Regions from separate parts of the Bacillus sp. PK3-037 genome, predicted to be linked through region 1. Evidence: a T-box and tRNA genes for the amino acid it is inferred to sense, from the RefSeq annotation. Region 1 holds a T-box; the other holds one or more tRNA genes.
The links. The T-box of region 1 lies ahead of thrS (threonine--tRNA ligase). A T-box ahead of a tRNA ligase gene usually reads a tRNA of that ligase, here a tRNA-Thr.
Positions count from the first base shown of each region.

Region 2: it encodes a tRNA-Thr, which carries the amino acid that the T-box ahead of thrS (threonine--tRNA ligase) is inferred to sense. The anticodon was not compared.

Region 1 covers NZ_CP096408.1:393,791-397,197, reverse strand. The annotation lists gene M1D69_RS02060 (MarR family transcriptional regulator) at 1-138, opposite strand, end outside; gene thrS (threonine--tRNA ligase) at 257-2,173, opposite strand; T-box leader at 2,226-2,450, opposite strand; T-box leader at 2,483-2,709, opposite strand; T-box leader at 2,741-2,965, opposite strand; gene M1D69_RS02050 (MFS transporter) at 3,018-3,407, opposite strand, start outside.
Region 2 covers NZ_CP096408.1:3,933,267-3,936,673, forward strand. The annotation lists gene rsiW (anti-sigma-W factor RsiW) at 1-303, opposite strand, end outside; gene sigW (RNA polymerase sigma factor SigW) at 317-880, opposite strand; tRNA gene M1D69_RS20165 (tRNA-Gln) at 1,110-1,181, opposite strand; tRNA gene M1D69_RS20170 (tRNA-Tyr) at 1,186-1,270, opposite strand; tRNA gene M1D69_RS20175 (tRNA-Thr) at 1,290-1,362, opposite strand; tRNA gene M1D69_RS20180 (tRNA-Val) at 1,367-1,442, opposite strand; tRNA gene M1D69_RS20185 (tRNA-Glu) at 1,446-1,520, opposite strand; gene M1D69_RS20190 (2-thiouracil desulfurase family protein) at 1,702-2,157, shown strand; gene M1D69_RS20195 (GNAT family N-acetyltransferase) at 2,169-2,651, shown strand; gene murQ (N-acetylmuramic acid 6-phosphate etherase) at 2,758-3,407, shown strand, end outside.

The DNA.
Region 1 (3,407 bases):
GTATATGATCCGCAGAATAAATCCTCTTACATTATTTACGTGTTTCGGAACGGTGGCTTCATCTAATTGCTTCGTGCTTTTCAAATATTTTGTAAGTGCGTGATCCAGCAAATTTGCTTCCAGTTTGTCATGATCCATGTAGATTTCCCCATTTCGAGATGCATTCATAACATACGAACGATATGATTACTTATTATTTTACTGATACCAGATAGGGAAAGTCAAAAAAGCAAACAGCGAATTCGCAACTTTTCTCCTACATGCTTCGATTTTTCACCTGTTTGACAATATTCTCTTTAAATACCTGAAAAGGAACTTGTTCACTCTTCTGATGTCCGAATTGACGGACGTTTACGGCCTTTTCATTCACTTCCTGATCCCCTAGCACCAGCATGTACGGGATTTTCTGCATTTGTGATTCTCTGATTTTGTAGCCAAGCTTTTCATTGCGTTCATCAATATTGACTCTTATCCCGAGCCGCTTTAGCTCAGACTGCACCTTTTCGCAGTAGTCCATATGAACGTGAGAAACCGGTATAATTTGGACCTGCACCGGCGCAAGCCAGACTGGAAAAGCTCCGCCAAAATGCTCGATCAGAATGCCGAAGAAACGGTCAATTGAGCCGAATACCGCTCTGTGAATGACGACGGGACGAACCTTTTCATTGTGCTCATTAATATATGTTAAATCAAATTTTTCCGGCATTTGAAAATCAAGCTGGATTGTGGCGCATTGGTGGCTCCGCTTCAGAGCGTCTTTAATATGAAAATCGATTTTCGCTCCGTAAAACGCTCCATCCCCTGCGTTTACTTCATAAGGAAGATCCAGATCCTCAAGGACGTGTTTCAAGGCGTTTTCAGACATTTCCCACACGCTGTCTTCACCTGATGAATCCTCCGGACGAGTGGAAAGCTCAACCGTATACTCGAAACCGAATGTGCGGTATACCTCGTCAATCAGCCGAATGGCTTCTTTGATTTCACTCTCGATTTGATCCTCCCGAACAAAGATATGCGCGTCATCCTGGCAGAACGTCTGGACGCGGAGCATTCCGTTCAGAGCACCGCTGTATTCATGGCGGTGCACCTGGCCGAACTCCGCCATACGAATCGGCAGATCCCGGTAAGAATACAGGCTGTTTTTAAAGATGAGCATATGGCCGGGACAATTCATCGGCTTCATTGCAAATGCAGTATGATCTACTTCCGAAAAATACATATTGTCGCGATAATGGTCCCAGTGCCCCGACTGCTCCCATAACCGCTGATTCATCATAAACGGCGTACGGACTTCAGCGTAGCCGGCATTTGTTTGCAGCTCACGCGAAAAGCGTTCCAGCTCATTGCGGACAATCTGCCCTTTTGGCAAATAAAACGGCATTCCCGGGGCTTCTTCCGAGAACATAAACAGCTCTAATTGTTTTCCCAGCTTGCGGTGATCCCGTTTCGCTGCTTCTTCCAGCATATGCAGGTGCGCATCCAAATCTTTTTTCTTTTGAAACGAAACACCGTACACCCGCTGAAGGACTTCATTTTGGCTGTCTCCTCGCCAATAAGCACCCGACACCCGTGTTAATTTGAACGCCTTGATCATTCCTGTTGAAGGAAGATGCGACCCGCGGCACAGGTCAACAAATTCTCCCTGCTGATACAGCGTCATGCTTTCCCCGCGCGGAATGTCTTTCAAAATTTCCAGCTTAAACGGCTCGCCTTTTTCTGCAAAAAGCGCTTCAGCCTCCTCGTAAGAAACCTCTATTCGCTTGATATCCATATTTTCGTTTATAATATGCTTCATCTCTTTTTCGATGGCCTCTAAATCTCCGGAAGTCAGACTCCGATCAAGCTTCATATCATAATAAAATCCGTCTTCAATGACAGGCCCTATTCCCAAGGACGCTTCGCCGTACAGCCGTTTCACTGCCTGAGCCAGCACATGCGCTGATGTATGGCGAAGCACCTGCAAGCCTTCTGGAGAATCCAGTGTGATAATTGAAAGCTCAGCATCTTCCTCCAGCTTGAAGCTGACATCAACGAGCCGGCCATTAACCTGTCCCGCTGCTGCTTTCTTTTCCAAACTGGAGCTGATGGACGCAGCCGCCTCTTTGACTGTAGTGCCTTTCGGATATTCCTTTACCTGTCCGTCCGGAAGCTGAATACTTACATGTTTACTCATTTCAAACACTCCTTATTCATTGTGGTATATAAAAAAACACACCCGTCCCTCTGTAAGGGACGAGTGTGTGATTAACCCGTGGTTCCACCCAAGTTCCCAACGAACTTTCATGTTCATCGGCTCGGTGCTGTAACGCAGCATAAACGGCATTGGATACTGATTGTTCCCCAATGCTGCTCCAAGGCGGTAAATGATATTCCTAAGCTGGGAAGCTCGCACCTTTCCTTCCCTCTCTGAAAACCGTAAATATCATTCATGTCCTTTTCATCGCATTTCTATATGTATATAAAAAGACACACCCGTCCCTCTATAAGGGACGAGTGTGTGTGATTAACCCGTGGTTCCACCCAAGTTCCCAACGAACTTTCATGTTCATCGGCTCGGTGCTGTAACGCAGCATAAACGGCATTGGATACTGATTGTTCCCCAACGCTGCTCCAAGGCGGTAAATGATATTCCTAAGCTGGGAAGCTCGCACCTTTCCTTCCCTCTCTGAAAACCGTAAATATCATTCATGTCCTTTTCATCGCATTTATTGACTCATATAAAAAAACACATCCATCCCTCGCAAGGGACGAATGTGTTAAAATTCGTGGTTCCACCCAAATTCCCAACAAACATACATGTTCGTCGGCTCGGTGCTGTAACGCAGCATGACGGTATCAGATACTTAATTTCCCCGATACGGCTCAAAGGCGGTAAGCTGCTTTCTCTGCGTTAGGAAGGTTTCAGCTGATCCTTCCCTCTCTGGAAACCGTAAAAAGCATCTCGTGTCCTTATCAGTGCCTGTTTGAATAATTTCATATATCTTACTATATGTTTCTTGAAAAAACAATGGACGATTTTAAGATGATGCAGAAGCGGACGTTTCTTTATGAAAAGTCAGAAACCGCCACACAAAGAATGCGGCAAGACTGTATGCCGCGCCCATCATCAAAAACGTAAACCCAGCTCCGGCGTACCAAGTGGCGGACAGATGAATGACCACTCCGGAAACCGCTACGCCAACCAATGCCCCGATTTGCCGGTTGGCATTTAAAGCTGCTCCTGCGATATTGGCATGCTCCTGTCCCGCTGTCTTCATCATCACAGCCGTCATGGCAGGAACCGTAATGCCGACACCAAGATTCATGACAGAAGTCAGAACCGCAAGCTGCCAGTAAGGCAAATCCGGAGAAACCATGACAAATAACAGCAATGCCATGATGCAGCTGACAGCCATTGAAACAAACAT
Region 2 (3,407 bases), 590 kb from region 1:
GCCCATCAAAATGATGAATACCGCAGCAGCCGCGATAACCGGATGGGATCTGAACCATCTTTTCACAGAAGCTCTTTTCTTCTCCTTAGGCAATTTTGCCATGACGTTAGCGGTAAAATCGGCGGGGGCTTCGACATGCGATGTGCTCCGGACGAGCGCAATGGATTTTTCCATCTCATAAAAATGCTTTCTGCATTCCTCGCATGCCTCCAGATGTTCTTTTAATACTTGTTCATCTTTCGGAAGGATATCTCCATCAAGATGCATATGCATAAGCTGCACAATTTGTTCAGGACAGCTCATTTCATCACCCCACTTAAAGATCCCTTAATTGTTTTCTAAGAGCCTCTCTGCCTCTGTGAATCCGCGTTTTTACAGTCCCCACAGGAATGTTCAGAATCTCGCCGATTTCAATTAATGAGAGTTCATCAATATACTTTAATACAATGACAGTTCTGTATTTGTCAGGAAGCTTTAATATTTTCCGCTGAATCGTGTGTGAAAGCTCCAGCGATACGACTGCATCTTCAGGCAACACTCCATCTGCGGCGATTTGGGAATACATCGTCAAGCCTTCTGTACCCGCCACTTCTGCATCGAGGTAATAATCCGGCTTCTTTTTGCGAATGCGGTCAATGGTCAAGTTGGTCGCAATTCGATAAAGCCAAGTTGAAAATTTCCGGTTGATATCAAAACTGTCGATATTGACGTACGCTCTGATGAAAGCCTCTTGTGCGATATCTTCCGCCTCATGCACATTGCCAAGCATACGGTAGCAAAGCTGATAAATTTTATCCTTGTAAATATCTACGATGTCCGCAAATGCATTTTGATCGCCTTTTTTGACTTGCTTAATTCTCTTTTTAATCATCATTTCCATATTTATCTAACCTCTGCCTTCACCGGTCTGTATGTATACGAGCTTCGTTTCTAAAGGTTTCAATTTTTTTATAAAATAAGTTTAACAAATTTTTGGCAGGGTGTAGATGGCAATTTGTGAATAAACTACCTTAACATATTTTTAAAATTATTATACAGACTGAACAGTTAGAAATTGGAATGATTTTTCAAAAAGAAAAAAGACACCTTTTGATCAAAGGTGTCTGTGACTGGGCTAGCTGGATTCGAACCAACGCATGACGGAGTCAAAGTCCGTTGCCTTACCGCTTGGCTATAGCCCAATGATGGTGGAGGGGGGCAGATTCGAACTGCCGAACCCTGAGGGAGCGGATTTACAGTCCGCCGCGTTTAGCCACTTCGCTACCCCTCCATATTTTTAAGAAAAACAGTGCCGGCAAGAGGACTTGAACCCCCAACCTACTGATTACAAGTCAGTTGCTCTACCAATTGAGCTACACCGGCAAGATGGTGGAGGATGACGGGCTCGAACCGCCGACCCTCTGCTTGTAAGGCAGATGCTCTCCCAGCTGAGCTAATCCTCCAAATGGTGACCCGTACGGGATTCGAACCCGTGTTACCGCCGTGAAAGGGCGGTGTCTTAACCGCTTGACCAACGGGCCGTTTGTGTTCTCGTCGAGCTGACAAAAGTTATTATATACAGGTTACCCCCCTTTTGTAAAGAGGAAATTTAAATTTTTTATTTTCAAACTTTTTTACCCCTTTTTTAACTGAAAAAGCCTCCTACCATTTATCATTTATTTTAAGATAGATATAGATCGAATTAAGAGAGGAGATACCAATATGATACTAGTCAGCTCTTGCCTCGGCGGTATTGAATGCAGATACAACGGTTCGCATGCCGCATCAGAGAAAATCCGAAAACTGATTGAAGAAAAACAAGCAGTGATGGCTTGCCCTGAGCTTCTCGGCGGGTTCTCCACTCCCCGGGAACCAGCAGAAATCATCGGAGGCACTGGTGAGGATGTTCTTAATGGAGCCGCGAAAATCATAACGTCTTCAGGAGAAGATGTAACAGATTTATATATGAAGGGCGCGGCCCAAACATTGGCCTATGCAAAAGAAATCAACGCCTCTGCCGTCATATTGAAAGAAAACAGCCCATCATGCGGAAGCAATTTCATCTATAATGGCTCATTTTCAGGCAAAAAAATCGCTGGAAACGGAGTAACCGCCGCGCTATTAAAACAAGCAGGGTACCGTGTAATTTCTGAAAACCAGTTAGACGACATATTATAAGGAGGCTCATCATGACGCAAGATATCTCTTTATCCTTCTATAAGCCTGAGCATTTGCCGGAGCTTCACGCATTTACTTTACACAATGATGACAAACGCTTTACCGCTCTCCCAAAAGAGGTGCTGACCCAGGCCCTAAGCATTCAGGAGCGCTATCCGGTTGTCATCTTAAAAGGTGATCTGCCAATAGGCTTTTTCATTCTGCATACGTCAAAAGAAACCATTGCTCCCTATTCCAACAATCCATTTGCTTTATTGCTCAGTTCCTTATCATTAAACTCTGCCCACCACGGACAAGGCTATGCGAAAAAAGCCATGCTTCAGCTTCCCTCTTTTGTTAAAGGGTATTTCCCATGGTGCGATGAAATCATTTTAGCCGTCAATCACCTGAACACCCGTGCAAAGCAGCTATATATGAAAACAGGATTTCTTGATAAAGGGCGCCGAAAAATCGGGCCGCTTGGCGAACAGCTGATACTTCATTATTTCCTATAGCCTCTTTTGAAATAAAGTTTCAAAAATTAAAAATGATAGTTGAAATATCATGACAGAAATGAATATACTGAATATTAAGATATATTTTTACACAGGGGGCTTCCTCATGTCAGAACAATTGAATCTTCACAGCCTTACCACGGAATCACGCAATAGCCAAACATCGGAAATACACAAAGCAAACACCCTCGATATCTTAAAAATGATTAACAATGAAGATATCAAAGTCGCTGCCGCCGTTCAGCGTGTCCTTCCCGATATAGAAGCAGCCGTCGAATGCGCGTATGAATCCTTTCAAAATGGCGGACGGCTCATTTACGCAGGTGCAGGCACTAGCGGCCGACTCGGTGTGATGGACGCAGTTGAATGTCCTCCGACCTACAGCGTCAGTCCTGATCAGGTAATCGGATTAATGGCAGGCGGTCCCAACGCATTTTTGCAGGCGGCTGAGGGAATTGAAGATCATGAAGAAGCAGGTGCCGAGGATTTACGATCCATCCATCTCACCTCAGCCGATACAGTGATCGCGATTGCAGCAAGCGGCCGTACGCCTTATGCAGCGGGTGCGCTGAAATACGCCCGCAAAATCGGAGCAAACACCGTCTCCCTTACCTGTAACAGTCAATCTGCCATCAGCAAACACGCTGATCACAGCATTGAGGTCGTCGTCGGGCCAGAAGTCATTACAGGCTCGACACGTATGAAAGCCGCAACCGCTCATAAAATGATTCTAAACATGATATCCACCGCTGTAAT